DNA from 2 places in the Pseudarthrobacter sp. S6 genome. Region 2 is predicted to be linked to the other one. Evidence: predicted binding sites of a transcription regulator. Region 2 holds the regulator's gene; the other holds the start of a gene.
What was found. Region 2 encodes LexA, which represses DNA repair genes until DNA is damaged. Its sites were predicted from a motif close to TCGAACANNTGTTCGA; they were not measured.
Positions count from the first base shown of each region.

Region 1: a site for LexA is predicted at 2,982-2,997, ahead of ACQCS0_RS04005 (DUF222 domain-containing protein). Genes of this name have one in related genera too.

Region 1 is NZ_CP189581.1:802,196-809,682, forward strand. Features, by position in the region: gene ACQCS0_RS03985 (nitronate monooxygenase) at 1-896, opposite strand, end outside; gene ACQCS0_RS03990 (hypothetical protein) at 1,335-1,676, shown strand; gene ACQCS0_RS03995 (type 1 glutamine amidotransferase domain-containing protein) at 1,783-2,562, shown strand; tRNA gene ACQCS0_RS04000 (tRNA-Ser) at 2,769-2,858, opposite strand; gene ACQCS0_RS04005 (DUF222 domain-containing protein) at 3,119-4,594, shown strand; gene ACQCS0_RS04010 (zinc-binding alcohol dehydrogenase) at 4,901-5,953, shown strand; gene ACQCS0_RS04015 (6-carboxytetrahydropterin synthase) at 5,964-6,359, shown strand; gene ACQCS0_RS04020 (glycosyltransferase) at 6,364-7,487, shown strand, end outside.
Region 2 is NZ_CP189581.1:1,752,056-1,759,542, forward strand. Features, by position in the region: gene hflX (GTPase HflX) at 1-1,151, shown strand, start outside; gene ACQCS0_RS08535 (ATP-dependent DNA helicase) at 1,144-3,201, shown strand; gene lexA (transcriptional repressor LexA) at 3,215-3,958, opposite strand; gene ACQCS0_RS08545 (LysM peptidoglycan-binding domain-containing protein) at 4,308-4,748, shown strand; gene ACQCS0_RS08550 (histidinol-phosphate transaminase) at 4,826-5,944, shown strand; gene hisB (imidazoleglycerol-phosphate dehydratase HisB) at 6,026-6,652, shown strand; gene hisH (imidazole glycerol phosphate synthase subunit HisH) at 6,649-7,380, shown strand; gene ACQCS0_RS08565 (hypothetical protein) at 7,381-7,487, shown strand, end outside.

The sequences.
Region 1 (7,487 bases), 950 kb from region 2:
GCTGAGAGTTCGGCGATGAGGCGGTTGGGGATGCCGCGGGCAAGCCGTCCGCTGAGGGCACTTGTCAGCACCGTTTCCCGCGCGGCGGGGCTGTGGAGGACGGCCCGGTACGCAGGCACGGCCGCGGATTCGCGAGTGGCTAGGAACGCCGAGCCCACCTGGACCGCGTCGGCGCCAAGGGCCATGGCGGCTGCATAACCGCGGCGGTCCGCGATTCCCCCGGCAGCGATGACCGGGATGGTGACGGCATCAGCCACCTGCGGAACCAGTGCAAAAGTTCCGATCAGGGACTCCTCGGCGGGCTTCAGGAACGAAACGCGGTGGCCGCCGGATTCCATGCCACTTGCGACCACGGCATCCACTCCACCGGCTTCCAGGGCAACAGCTTCCGCCACGGTGGTAGCGGTCCCCACCACGACTATGCCTCTCCGGTGCGCCGCCGCGATCAGTTCCGGCGCGGGCACACCGAACACAAAGCTGACGACGGCGGGACCGGCCGCCAGCGTTGCCTCCACCTGCTCTTCATAGTCGGGCAGGTAGCGGTCCGGCATGTGCGGAAGCGGAAGTGCCAGTTCGCCGAAGTACGGCTTCAGGGTTTCCAGGTACCGGTCGAAGGCCGCCTGGGGGAGCAAGGTGGTTTCGTCGCCGGTAGGAATCCAGAGGTTGAGGGCGAACGGCTTCGCCGTTGCCTTCCTCAGCTCAGCCACTGTGTTCCGGATGGCGTCGGCGCCATAACCGTACAGACCGTAGGAACCCAGCCCGCCGCCGTCGCTCACGGCTGCTGTCAGCTCCACGGAAGAGACCCCGCCGAAAGGGCCCAGCACCACCGGAACGTCCGTACCGAACAGATCGGTGATGCGGTTTGGCCGGGCAGAGGTGCGGTGCTCCGGCGTCATACGGCGGCTCCTGAAAGGTCGATGGTTTGGCTTCAGGACCCAGTCTCGCAGGGCTGGGCGCTGCTGCCCACCCTATGGCCGGGGAGTCAGTCTGTTTCCGGGCCCGAGCAGTAGTGGCAGTCGTCGGGGCACGTATCGGTCACGTCTGGCTCCATTGGAGTTCGAGGCAGTCGCTGACCCGGTCGCTGACCTGGAAGAGTCTGCGGCCGCCGAATAGCGCGATTCGTCGTCGAAGTCACGGTTCTTCCTTAATGATCGGGTGCCGGTCAGGCGTGCCGGTCCAATTCATCCAACCCGAAGGGCTCTGGTCAGCTCAATGGAGGATGTGACCAGGATTGCGGCATCCGTTTGTGCAGGCATCCAGTAGGGCCATGTACCGCGACACGGGGCAGGGCTAGACTGCTGGCGTAAGTCGCCAACCACCTCAGGGAGCACACGATGAACTACTCAGGAACTGGCAACGAGAAAGCCACCCCGGCCAGCGAACTCAACAGGACCCATGTGGGTCAGACAGTCAGTTTTGAGCCGGACGAATTCACACTGGTGTTCGGAAAAATCGCGGCCATCGCGCGCAAGGAAGGCAGCGTGACCATCGCTTTGCAGGGCGTTGAAGGAAGCGGCGGCCTGCAGTCCAGTTACAGCCTTCCCGGCAGTCGGCACGTGTATTTGCAGCCGGACATGCTCACCAACACCGAGTCCACCATCAAAGACCTCTTCGGCAAGGTCCAGGAGAACCTGCGCGGCGGGCACAAGGGCGATGACAGGACGGACAAGCTCTAGCGGGGGAACTATCCGTCGGGTACAGCAAATGTCGTTGCCTTCTAAGCCGGGGACGGTCCAAATTGGGCTGAGGCGTAGGGTGGACGTTAGACGGAAGGAGCACTTCATGAAGAAAATCCTCATGGTACTGACCAGCGTTTCCGAGATCGGCGATACCGGAGAGAAGACCGGGTATAACGTGGCCGAGGCTGCACATCCTTGGAAAGTCTTCAAGGATTCCGGTCATTTCGTCGACTTCGCGTCCATCCAGGGCGGCCAGCCCCCGCGCGACGAGGTGGACTCAAAAGATCCCATCCAGGTTGCCTTCACAGAGGACGAGACTACGCGCGCCGGTCTCTACAACACTGCCCGCGTCGACGTCGTTGATCCTGACCAGTACGACGCCATCTTCCTTGTGGGAGGCCATGGCACCATGTGGGACTTCCCGGACAGCGAAGGCTTGCGGAACCTTGTAGCCGGTGTCTACAACGCCGGCGGCGTGGTGGGCGCGGTCTGTCACGGGCCGGCGGGACTGGTGAACGTTGAGTTGGCCAACGGCTTTCGGCTGGTCGAAGGCAGGAAGGTCGCTGCTTTCACCAACGATGAGGAAGTTGCCGCAGGAAAGAACAAGGTCATCCCGTTCTTTTTGGCCGACCGGCTTGAGGAACAGGGTGCCACCCACGTCTCGGCTGGTGTCTTTGAGGAAATGGTAGTGGTTGACGACCGGCTGGTAACGGGTCAGAACCCGGCCTCAGCCGCTGGCGTGGCCAAGGAGATGGAGAAGCTCCTGGCAGAGGTCATCCACCAGGAAAAAGCCGAGGAACAGCACGAGGCGGAGGCGCTGCGCGCCGAAAAAGACGCCGAGAAGAGCGCCAAGAAGGCTGCTGCGGCAGGCGCCGAGCACTAATGCCCGCAGCGCGCTAAACTGGCGGCCGCCAGTCGGCCTATGTGCGCCGGCGACACCTCAGCAAAGCAAGCATCAGACGACGGTCCACGCCTATCGGGTCCGGACAAGACAGAAGTTTGTTACCGCTACGTTACTGTTGGCGTCTGGCGCGCAAAGCAAAAGGCCCTGCTTCCCTTTGTTTACAAGGGAAGCAGGGCCTTTCTCATTGGCGGTGACGGTGGGATTTGAACCCACGTTGGCTTTGACACCAAACAACATTTCGAGTGTTGCACCTTCGGCCGCTCGGACACGTCACCAACCTGAATAGGTTACCGGAGCATACCGCCCATCCACAAAACGGCATGTGTTCAGCCCCTCATGGCGAAGGGACACTTAGCGCAGCTCCATTGCGAAGGGGCAATTGAGTCCCACGCTTCAGCTCGAACGGACAGTCGACGGCCTCCAATGTAGCGCCCTCGACGTGCTGCACGATCAGGGGCCGAGGAAGGCCGCGGAGTTATGCACATAGCCATTGGGCTTCGGCGTTATTGTCGGACCCTCACGGGATGATTTGTGTATGGATAGCAGAGGAGCTGTGGCGGCGGCGGAGGCCCTTTCGGCGTCCTTCGCTGAGCTAGCAGTGGCGCTCCGCGGCGGGACCGTTTCCTCCGGGTCCTGGGATGCTGATCCGTTGCGCCGGGTAGCGGATGGTTTGCTGGACGGGCTGGCCGAGATCTCACGGTTGGACGCGAAAAGTGCTGCCCTGAAGGTCTGGCTGGCTGCCGGTTACAGCGCCGCTGCCGAGGCCCTGGCGGGCCCTGCTGAGTCGCCGCAGGACCATAGCGGGCAGGAGATGGCTGTCGTCGCTGAGGTCGCGTGCGTGCTGGCGGTCAGTGAACGCGCCGCCAGTGCGCTGCTCGCGGAGGCGCGCGCGCTGACCACGGCCCTGCCGCTGACGTTCTCGGCGTTGCAGGCCGGGGTCATTTCGTGGCAGCACGCCCGGATCATGGTCGATGAAACCACTAACCTCGACAGGGCGGCCGCGGCGGCCCTCGAAGCGCATTTCCTGGACCCGGACGTCGCGAATCCGGCCCGTGGCTTCGCCGGTGAGCTCATCCCCGGCCGGTTCCGGCACAAGGCCCGCACCTGGCGGGAACGCCATCATCCGGTCAGCATCGAACAACGCCACCTACGCGGTATCCAGGACCGGCGGGTGGAGTACGCCCCGGACCGTGACGGGATGGCCTGGCTCTCCGCGTACCTGCCCGCCGATCAGGCCGCGGGGATCTGGGACCGGACCACCGCCGCCGCCCGGGCCCTCCAGGGGCCTCATGAGGGCCGGACCCTCAGCCAGCTCCGCGCAGACTCCGTCGCGACCTGGCTCCTGACCAACGCCAGCGCCAGCGCCGGGGCCGGAACCGGTGATGAGGGTAGGGAAAACAGGGGCAGCGCGACCGGTGAAACGAGCCACCAAGAGACCGGGGGCATCGCCGTGAGCGGCGGTGTTCCCTCGCCGCGGGCACAGGTGTTGATAACCGTGCCGGTGTTTGCGCTGTTGGGCCTCACGGATGAACCGGCCATGCTCGACGGATACGGCCCGATCCCGCCGCCCATGGCCCGGCAACTCGTGGCGGAAGGTGCGGAGTCCTTTCACCGGGTCCTGATCGATCCGCGGGACGGTGCTCCGCTGGAGATCGGGCGGACCAGCTACCGGCTCACGAAAGCGCAACGCCAATGGCTACGGCTGCGCGACGGCAAATGCCCGTTTCCCGGCTGCAGCAACCACTCCCTCGACAACGAAGCCGACCACATCCTCCCCTGGGCCCACGGCGGCACCACCGGCATCAGCAATCTCGGTCAGCCCTGCCACAAACACCACCGACTCCGCCACACCACAGGTTGGAAACCCACCACCGCTACCAAGAACGAGCCACCCGGCTGGATCTCACCCAACGGCCGGCGATACGCCAGCGAACACCCCGACTGGGAACCACCACACTGGCCACCACAACAGTCGGGCCAATGGTCCGCGCTGGCGCCCCGTGCAGATTGAGGAGTGCCCGAAGACGAAATTCCGGGCGAACCCGTGGGGGCGATCCCTTTCCCAAACTGGGACTTCTCCCTCACTGCCCGCAGCAACGTCTGACCACCAACCCCAAAGAGAATGCAGCGTTATGGCCGTGGCAGGACTGTAACGCGGGCAGGGTTAGGGCTGGCAAGGCTGAGGCGGGCAGTACAGGGCCGCCTCCCATTAACAGTGCGAACGGACAGTTACGGCCCCGATTTCAAGGGCTTCAAGTGTCATCTCGACCGGAGTGGGTGTCGCGGAGAGCGCCCGCGGACTAGATTCATAAGCAAGATGGCGAACTCAGACAAAGAGGCACAGGCAACCGCGTACTGGACTACGGGGCCGGAACACGGCGAGCTTCGGAACGAGGCTCTGCACGCCCCCGGACCCGGCGAAGCTTTGGTCCGCACGCTGTATTCAGGCATCAGCAAGGGCACGGAAATTGTGGTCCACACCGGCTCCGTTCCACCACGCGTGGCCGAGGAGATGCGCGCGCCGCACCAAGAGGGCACCTTCCCGTCGCCCGTGAAGTTCGGGTATCTTTCGGTGGGCATTGTGGAGGAGGGGCCCGGAAACTGGGCGGGCCAGAAGGTCTTCTGCCTCAATCCACATCAGGACCGCTACGTCATTTCCACAGACGCCCTCACCAGGATTCCCGACGGCGTCCCGGCCCGCCGCGCCGTCCTCACAGGCACCGTGGAAACCGCCGTCAATGCCCTCTGGGAAGCCGGACCGAGGCTGGGGGACCGGATCGCCGTCGTCGGCGCCGGTCTGGTGGGCGGTATGGTGGCCACACTCCTGCGCACGTTCCCGCTGGCACGCCTCCAACTGGTGGACCTTGACCCGGAACGTAGGCACCTGGCGGACAAGCTGGGCGTGGGGTTCGCCCACCCCGATGATGCCAAATCGGACTGCGACATCGTATTCCACTGCTCTGCCTCCCAGGAAGGCCTCGAACGCAGCCTGCAGCTGGCCGGCTATGAGGGGGAGATCATCGAGATGTCCTGGTACGCCAACCGCAAAGTCACGCTGCCGCTGGGAGAGGACTTTCATGCACGCAGGCTCTCCATCCGGGCCAGCCAGGTGGGAGTGGTTGCCCATGCGCGGCGCCACCGCCGGACCACGGCCGAGCGCCTGGAACTGGCTGTTGAGCTCCTCAAAGACCCGGTCTTCGATGCCTTCCTTACCGGCGCCTCTCCGTTCACGGACCTGCCGGCAGTAGTGCAGGATCTCGCCGATGGCAAGCTGGAAGCCCTGTGCCATGTGATCGAATACCCCAACGCTGACAGCCTTGGAGCGTACAACCCCGGGCACGACAGCCCGGCAAAACCGGCCCAAAGATAGGAAGTAGCCAGTGTTCAGCCTGACCGTCCGACGCCACTTTATGATCGCCCACAGCCTCCCGCGGGAGGTATTCGGCCCGGCCCAGGCCCTCCACGGGGCGACGTTCGTGGCGGAGGTGACGTTCCGCCGTCGTGCGCTGAATCCGGACTCGATCGTCCTGGACATCGGGGCTGCGGGCGGCATCATCGAGGACGTGCTGTCCGGCCTCAACTACAAAAACCTGGACGAGCATCCGGACTTCGTGGGCAGGCTTAGCACCACCGAGGCGCTCGCGGAATACATCGCCCAGGCTGTCGCAGCCAAGCTCAGGGATGACGACGACGGCCGCGAGCTCGCGGGGATCGACGTCACCCTGCGCGAAAATCCGGATGCTTGGGCCGCCTACACCCTTGATCTGTCCGCCTGATCCCATGCTGGTCAGGTTCCTGGTCCCCGCCAATATCCGCCACAACTCCGGCGGCAATATCTACAACGCGCGGCTCACCCACGGACTGAGAACGCTGGGCGTTCCTGTGGAGACCCTGACGGTGGAGGGTTGCTGGCCGGAGGCCAGCGCCACGGAACGACGGCGGCTGGGCGGCCTGCTGGGCGCCTGGGACCCAAAGGTGGACGCGCGGCAGGCAAACGTCACTCCGGAAACGGTCACGCTCGTAGACGGACTGGTTGCGTGCGGCGCCCCCGACGAACTGGAGTATGCCGCGGCTGCCGGACAACACACCTGGGTCCTGCAGCACATGCCCTCGCCCAGCCACCCCGACGGCGAAGGGCGCGCGCTCCGGGCGGCTACCGGAGTGATCTGCACGAGTTCGTCCGCCGCCGCCTCGGCGTCGGAAAAGCACCGGCTCCCCGCCAGCCGGGTTGCCCTGCCCGGGACGGACCCCGCACCGGTGGCGCCGGGTTCGGCGCCGCCACACATCGTTGCGGTGGCAGCGCTGCTGCCCAACAAGGACCAGTTGCTGATTGTGGCGGCGCTGGCCAGGCTCCAGGACCTCGCCTGGACAGCGTCCCTGATCGGAACCGACGACGCCGATCCCGCCTATGCGGCACAGGTCCGGGCGGCCATTGCCTCCTCTGGAATGGAGGACAGGGTGCGCGTGACAGGCCAGCTCGCCGGGACCGCACTGGCGGACGAATGGAACCGGACAGACCTGAGCATTCTTGTGTCCCGGGCCGAAGCCTTTGGGCTTGTGGTGACGGAAGCGCTGGCCCACGGCATCCCTGTCATTGTGCGGGAGGGAACCGGCGCCGTGGACGCGTTGGGACTGGCCGCGAGACTTGGCGGCAGGCTCGCGGGAAGACCGGACGGCGAGCGTGGTGGTGAACGTGATGGCGGGATATATGCGGTGCCAGGTGCCGCCGTCGGACTCGCCGGATCCGAAGGCGACGCACCTCGTGGCAATGGACCTGAAGACCACCACGCGGACGTGCTCGGTTCAGTGATCCGGCAGTGGTTGGTGGACGAATGTCTCCGCGCTGCCTGGCGTGCGGCTGCCCTCGCTGCACGGGAACGGCTGCCCGGCTGGGACTCCACGGC
Region 2 (7,487 bases):
TGGTGCAGCGCCGCGCCAAACCGGACCCGGGCACGTTCCTCGGTTCCGGAAAGGCCCTTGAGCTCAAGGAAATCGTGATGGCCACCGGGGCTGACACGGTTGTGGTGGACGCCGAGTTGGCACCGTCCCAGCGCCGAAGCCTTGAGGACATCGTCAAGGTCAAGGTCATTGACCGCACGGCGCTGATCCTTGACATCTTCGCCCAGCACGCGAAGAGCCGTGAAGGCAAGGCCCAGGTCGAGCTGGCTCAGCTCGAATACCTCCTGCCACGCCTGCGCGGCTGGGGGGAATCGATGTCCCGCCAGGCCGGTGGCCAGGTGGGCGGCGCCGGCGCCGGCATGGGTTCGCGCGGACCCGGTGAGACGAAAATCGAACTGGACCGTCGCCGGATCCGGACGCGCATGGCCAAACTGCGGCGCGAGATTGCGGCGATGAAGCCGGCGCGTGAAACCAAGCGGGCCAACCGCCGTCGTAATTCAGTCCCTTCCGTTGCGATTGCCGGATACACGAACGCCGGGAAGTCATCGCTGCTGAACAGGCTGACCGACGCCGGTGTGCTGGTGGAGAACGCACTGTTCGCCACACTGGATCCCACCGTGCGAAAGGCCGAGACCTCTGATGGCCTCGGCTACACCCTCGCGGACACCGTGGGTTTTGTCCGGTCGCTGCCCACGCAGTTGGTGGAGGCTTTCCGCTCCACGTTGGAAGAAGTGGCTGACGCGGATCTGATCCTGCACGTGGTGGATGTGTCCCACCCGGACCCCGAGGGCCAGATTGCTGCTGTCCGCAAGGTCTTCAGCGAAGTGGATGCCCGCAAGGTGCCAGAGATCATTGTCCTGAACAAGGCCGATGCCGCTGATCCGTTTGTGGTGGAGCGCCTCAAGCAGCGCGAGCCGCGCCACGTAGTGGTCTCGGCCCGCACCGGCCAGGGGATCGCTGAACTGCTGCGGGCCATCAGTGACGGGATTCCGCGGCCCGGCGTAAAGCTGGAGCTCCTGATTCCCTACGATCGCGGTGACCTGATCAGCAAACTGCACGAGACCGATGCCGAGATCCTGAGCCTGGATCACGGCGAGCACGGTACCCGCGCTTTGGTGATGGTGCGTGAGGGCCTTGCGGCTGAACTGGAATCCTTCATCAACCATGACTGAAGTTGTGGCGGGGGAAGTCAAAGGTACGGCCGGCGAGCAGTTCGTGATCGAACTGCTCGACCGCGCTGTGGCCGGCATGGGCGGTCAAAGCCGCAGCGGGCAGCACGAGATGGCCAGGCAGGTGGCCAGGGCCATCGAAACCGGCGACCACCTCCTGGTCCAGGCCGGGACGGGGACCGGAAAGTCGCTGGCCTACCTGATTCCGCTCATTGCGCACTCGCTCGTGAGTAACAAGCCCACGCTGGTGTCCACAGCCACGCTTGCGCTGCAGACCCAGATTGTGGGGCGCGACCTTCCCCGGCTGCTGAAGACCATCACCCCCGCCCTGGACCGCCCGGTCAAGGTGGCCCTTGTCAAGGGCCGTTCCAACTATGTGTGCCAGCATAAGCTCGTAGGCGGGTTCCCTTCTGAAGAACCCGCCGAGGGCCAGCTGTTCTCCCTCGGCGAGGACACCAGTGTCCCGCATTTCGCCGCCGCCCTGGGCGGGCCGTCGTCCCAGCTGGGGAAGGAAGTGGTGCGCCTGCGGGAGTGGGCGGAAAAGACCACCACGGGCGACCGCGATGAACTGCTTCCCGGTGTAACGGACCGGGCCTGGCGGCAGGTGTCAGTGACGTCCATGGAATGCCTGGGCGCGCAAAAATGCCCCATGGCGGCCGAATGCTTCAGCGAACTGGCACGCCACGAGGCCGCCGAAGCTGACGTGGTGGTCACCAACCATGCCATGCTCGCGGTCAGCGCCTTTGAAGGCCTCGCAGTGCTCCCCGAGTACGACGTTGTGGTGGTGGACGAGGCCCACGAACTGCAGGACCGGGTCACCGGTGCGGTTTCGGGGCAACTCTCCGTGGCAATGGTCCACGCTGCGGCGTCGGGCGCGCGGAAGCACACGGCCATCACGGTGGATGCCCTCAACGCAGCTGCCGCCAACCTGGAACTCGCCCTGGCCGGGGTGCCCAACGGGCTGCTCCCCAACGGCCTCAACGACGAACAGCTGGACTGTGTGGACCAGTTGCGTGAGGCGTGCCGGGCTGCACTCTCTGATTCCAAGGGTGAGGGCAGCCAAACGGCCGACGGCGGGCGGCAGCTCGCGCGCTCACGCCTGATGCTGATCCTCGAACTGTGTGAACGGCTCATTGTGTCCCGTGAGAACCGTGAAGTGGTGTGGTTTTCCCGCGCAAGTTCCTTCGACCCGCAACAGGGCTATGCCCAACCCGACGAGTCTGCGCCGGCTCTGGTCAACATCGCGCCGCTCAGCGTAGCCGGAAAGCTCCGCGAAGGGCTGTTCGCCGGCCACACCGTGGTGCTGACGTCGGCCACGCTTGCCATCGGCTCAGCCTTTCAGCCGGCCGCCGGCGGCCTGGGGCTCGTGGGGGAGGGCGCGCCGAGCTGGACCGGGATCGACGTCGGATCGCCCTTTGATTATCCCAAACAGGGGATCCTCTACGTCGCAGGGCACCTGCCCAAGCCGGGCCGCGGGGCGTCGCCGGAGGCACTCGATGAACTTGAAGCGCTGATCCGGGCGTCCGGCGGCGGCGCCCTGTGTCTCTTTTCATCGCGCCGGGCCGCCGAGGAGGCCGCGGAGGCGATGCGTCCCCGGCTCGGCCTCAGCATTCTCTGCCAGGGCGACTCGACCATGACTGCCCTCGTGAAGCAGTTCGCGGACGAGCCCGATACCTGCCTCTTCGGAACCATGTCACTCTGGCAGGGCGTGGATGTTCCGGGCGGATCATGCCGGCTCGTGGTGATCGACCGCATTCCGTTCCCGCGGCCGGACGATCCGCTGATGACAGCACGGTCCCGCGCCGTTGCGCAGGCCGGCGGAAACGGCTTCATGGCGGTATCGGCCACCCACGCGGCCATCCGCCTGGCCCAGGGCGCGGGCCGGCTGATCCGTTCAACCGGAGACAAAGGCGTGGTGGCCGTGCTTGATTCCCGGCTTGCCACCGAGCGCTACGCAGGATTCCTCCGCGCCGCGCTGCCGCCGTTCTGGCCCACGACGGACCGCACGACAGCGTTTTCTGCCTTGGAAAGGCTGGCCGGGAAGGGCACCTGACTGAACGCTGGTACTAGAGCGAGCGCAGGACCGAGACGACCTTGCCCATGATTGTGGCGTGATCGCCCAGGATGGGCTCGTACTGCGTGTTCTGCGGCAACAGCCACGTGTGTCCATCGCGCTGGCGGAACGTCTTCACGGTGGCTTCGTCGTCCAGCAGGGCCGCGACTATATCGCCGTTGGCGGCGTCGGCCTGGCGGCGGACCACGACCCAGTCGCCGTCGCAGATGGCAGCGTCCACCATGGAGTCGCCGGCCACACGCAGCATAAAAAGTTCACCCTGTCCCACGAGTTGCCGCGGCAGGGGCATCACGTCTTCCACCACCTGGTCGGCAAGGATGGGCCCGCCCGCCGCGATCCGGCCCACCAGCGGCACCATGGCGGTGTCCATGGCGGAGGGAAGCTCAGTGACCGTTCCGCCGAGGCCATGCAGGACTGAGGGCTTGGTAGTCCCCTTGGACTTAGTGGACCCGCCATCCAGTGTCAACGGCATGAGGACCTCCATGGCACGCGGACGTTTGGGGTCCCGGCGCAGGTATCCCAGCTTTTCCAGCTGCGACAACTGGTGGGTCACGCTGGACAAACTCGCCAGGCCCACGGTGTCGCCGATTTCACGCATCGACGGCGGATAGCCGTTGTCATTCACCGAGCGCTGGATGGTTTCAAGGATCTTCTTCTGGCGGGCGGTGAGCCCCTTGGGGGTCCGTTGGGGCTGGCGGCGCGGTGTCGCCTTGCCCTCGGCGGCTGGTGCTGCCATGTACGCCAATGCCTTTCGGTTGCCCGGATCCGTTCCGGCCGCTGGTGCCTGGAAAGCCCCGGGGCTGGTGTCGGAGTTGATTGTCAGACCCTGCTGATCAACTACAGAGGTGGTTGTTCTTTGATCCAAACGTAGGCCAGCCACAGGGCTTTTTCAAACATTTGTTCTAGCGAGTCTCGACAATATTCGTTGATAAGTGCTAAAAATGAAGAAGCAAAGTTCGAATATGTGTTCTACTCGTTGCTTGCGGATTCGAATACTCGCATCTATGGACGGCCCAGGCCGGCACCGGCAAGTGGACGCGGAGGACGCGCCGGGCAGCACAGTATGGTCCAGGAGGGCTCATTTCATGTCAGCTATATCTGCTTCGCAGGACTCGCGTCCGCAGCTCGTTTCCGTGCAGGACCTCACCGCGCGGCTGTGGACCGGGCCCCTGCCGGCTTCGGGTCCGGCGCCCACGCAGCGCAGGGAATCCCTGCCGCGGCTGCGCCTGACCCGCAGGGGACGGATTGTCCTCATCGGCATCCCGCTGGTGATCCTTGCCGCAATCCTGCTTTCGCTGGCAGGTTTCCTCAATGCACCGGCGAAGGCTGCCGACTCTGCCGCCGACCTGTCCTTGACGCCAACAGTGTCGGTAACAGTCCAGGCAGGGCAGTCTCTCTGGGCCATCGCCAGTACTGTTGCGCCCGAGCGTGATCCCCGTGATGTCATCGCGGATATTGCTCAGTTGAACAATCTTTCCGCCGGCGGCGTTGTCCCCGGACAGCAGCTCTTCGTCCCCACGAAGTAGCAGGCTTCAGGCTCTGGAGCGTGCCGCCGCAGGCCGTCACATTTTCCGGCCGTCTGCTTCGGACCTAAACTGTTCAGGTGAATGACCAGCTAGAGCGTCTGAACAGACTTCCCCTCCGGACCAACCTCCGCGGACTAACCCCGTACGGTGCCCCGCAGTTGGATGTACCTATCCTGCTGAACGTCAACGAAAACACCCATGGGGTCCCGGCGGACGTCCAGGCCGCGATCAGTGTGGCCGTGACGGAAGCCGCGGCAGGCCTCAACCGCTATCCGGACCGTGAGTTCACCGAACTCCGGGGAGCGCTGGCCGAATATCTCGGCCACGGTCTTGATGCCGCCAACATTTGGGCAGCCAACGGATCCAATGAGGTCCTCCAGCAGATTCTCCAGGCTTTCGGCGGACCCGGCCGCACGGCCCTGGGATTCCCGCCCACGTATTCCATGTACCCGCTCCTGGCCAGCGGCACGGACACCGGGTACATCATCGGACAGCGCGCCGATGACTACGGGCTCAGTGCCGAATCGGCTGCGTTGCAGGTCAAGGAGCTTCAGCCCAACATCGTTTTCCTGTGCTCGCCGAACAACCCGACCGGCACGGGCCTGGGCCTGGATGTTGTGGAGGCTGTGTACACGGCCGGCGAGGCAAGCCAGACCATTGTGATCGTTGACGAGGCGTACCACGAGTTCGCCCACGATGGAACGCCCAGCGCCCTTACGTTGCTGCCCGGCCGGGAGCGACTCATCGTGTCCCGCACCATGAGCAAGGCGTTCGCCCTCGCGGGTGCCCGCCTGGGCTACATGGCCGCCGCTCCTGAAGTCACGGACGCACTCCGCCTGGTCCGGCTGCCGTACCACCTTTCAGCCATCACCCAGGCAACGGCCCTCGCCGCCCTGCAGCACCGCACTGCGCTGATGGCCGACGTCGAGGACATCAAGGAGCAGCGCGACCGCATCGTCTCGGAACTCACCCGCATGGGACTCAAACCTGCCGCCTCCGATTCGAACTATGTCTTCTTCGGCGGCCTCGACAACCCGCATGATGTCTGGCAGCGGCTGCTGGACGACGGCGTGCTGATACGCGACGTCGGTATCCCCGGCCACCTGCGTGTCACGGCGGGCACTGAGACGGAGACCACATCGTTCCTGACGTCGCTGGAACGCATCCTGGCCAGCCAGGCCGGGCTGCCCGCCTAAACTTGAAGTATCGGCGCCGCCGCGCGCCGGCACATCTCCTTCGCTTTCGCACCTCTGACTTCGCCTAAAGGACATATGACCATGAGCTTCACCGGATCGAACGCTGCCGCGCCCCGGACCGCACGCATGGAGCGTGCCACCAGTGAATCGTCAGTGCTCGTGGAGATTAACCTCGACGGCACAGGCGTTTCGGACATCGACACGTCGGTCCCGTTCTACGACCACATGCTGACGGCGCTCTGCAAGCACTCGCTCATTGACATGACGGTCAAAGCCACCGGCGACACTCACATTGACGTCCACCACACGGTGGAGGACGTCGCCATCACGTTCGGTGAAGTTCTGCGCACTGCCTTGGGAAAGAAAGCCGGTATCCGCAGGTTCGGCGAGGCCACCGTGCCCCTGGACGAAGCCCTGGCGCACGCTGTGGTCGACGTCTCCGGCCGCCCCTATCTGGTGCACGGCGGCGAGCCTGCCGGGCAGGAATACCACCTGATCGGCGGTCACTTCACGGGATCACTGACCCGCCACGTTTTTGAGGCGATCACCCTTCATGCCGGCATCTGCCTCCACATGAACGTCATCGCGGGCCGCGATCCGCACCACATCGTGGAAGCGCAGTTCAAAGCCTTCGCCCGCGCGCTGCGTGCTGCGGTGGAACCCGACCCCCGTGTTGAGGGGATTCCGTCCACAAAGGGTGCCTTGTGAGCGGCCAAATACTCCGGGATGGCGCCGTCATCGATCCGGCCTCCGGCGTGAAGCGCGTATCGCCCGAAGGCAAGCCCACAGTCACCGTCCTGGACTATGGTTCCGGAAACGTCCGCTCCGCCGTGCGCGCCCTGGAGCGGGCCGGGGCCGAGGTTATCCTCAGCTCCAAGCCCGAGGACGTGCTTAATGCCGACGGCCTGGTAGTACCCGGGGTCGGTGCGTTCGAGACTGTTATGCGCGAGCTCAAGGCCGTGGACGGCATCCGCCTGATCGGCAGGCGCGTGGCCGGGGGCAGGCCGGTCCTGGCAATCTGCGTGGGCCTGCAGGTCCTGTTCGAGGCCGGGGTAGAGCACGGTACAGAAGCCGAAGGCATGGGGGAGTGGCCCGGCAAGGTGGAGCTGCTTCCCGCAGAGGTGGTGCCACACATGGGCTGGAACACAGTGGACGTTCCGGAAGGATCCAAACTCTTCGCCGGCGTCGCGGACCAGCGCTTCTACTTCGTCCACTCCTATGGTGTCCAGGCGTGGAACTTCGACGTGATCCAGCCCCGGATGACCGCACCGCTGGTGACCTGGTCAGAGCACGGCGCGCGCTTTATCGCCGCTGTGGAAAACGGACCGCTCTGCGCTACCCAGTTCCACCCCGAAAAATCCGGCGACGCCGGTGCCCGGCTGCTGCGCAACTGGGTAGACGGCCTTCGCCAGCCAGCTGCCACGGACGCCGCCTAGATGTGGTCGGTTGTCCTGATGGGCCTGGCCGGCGTCCTGGTGGGCGGCGCCCTGTCCTTCAGGCAGCAGCACAAACCAATGTGGACCCAGATGGGCTTCTACGTCCT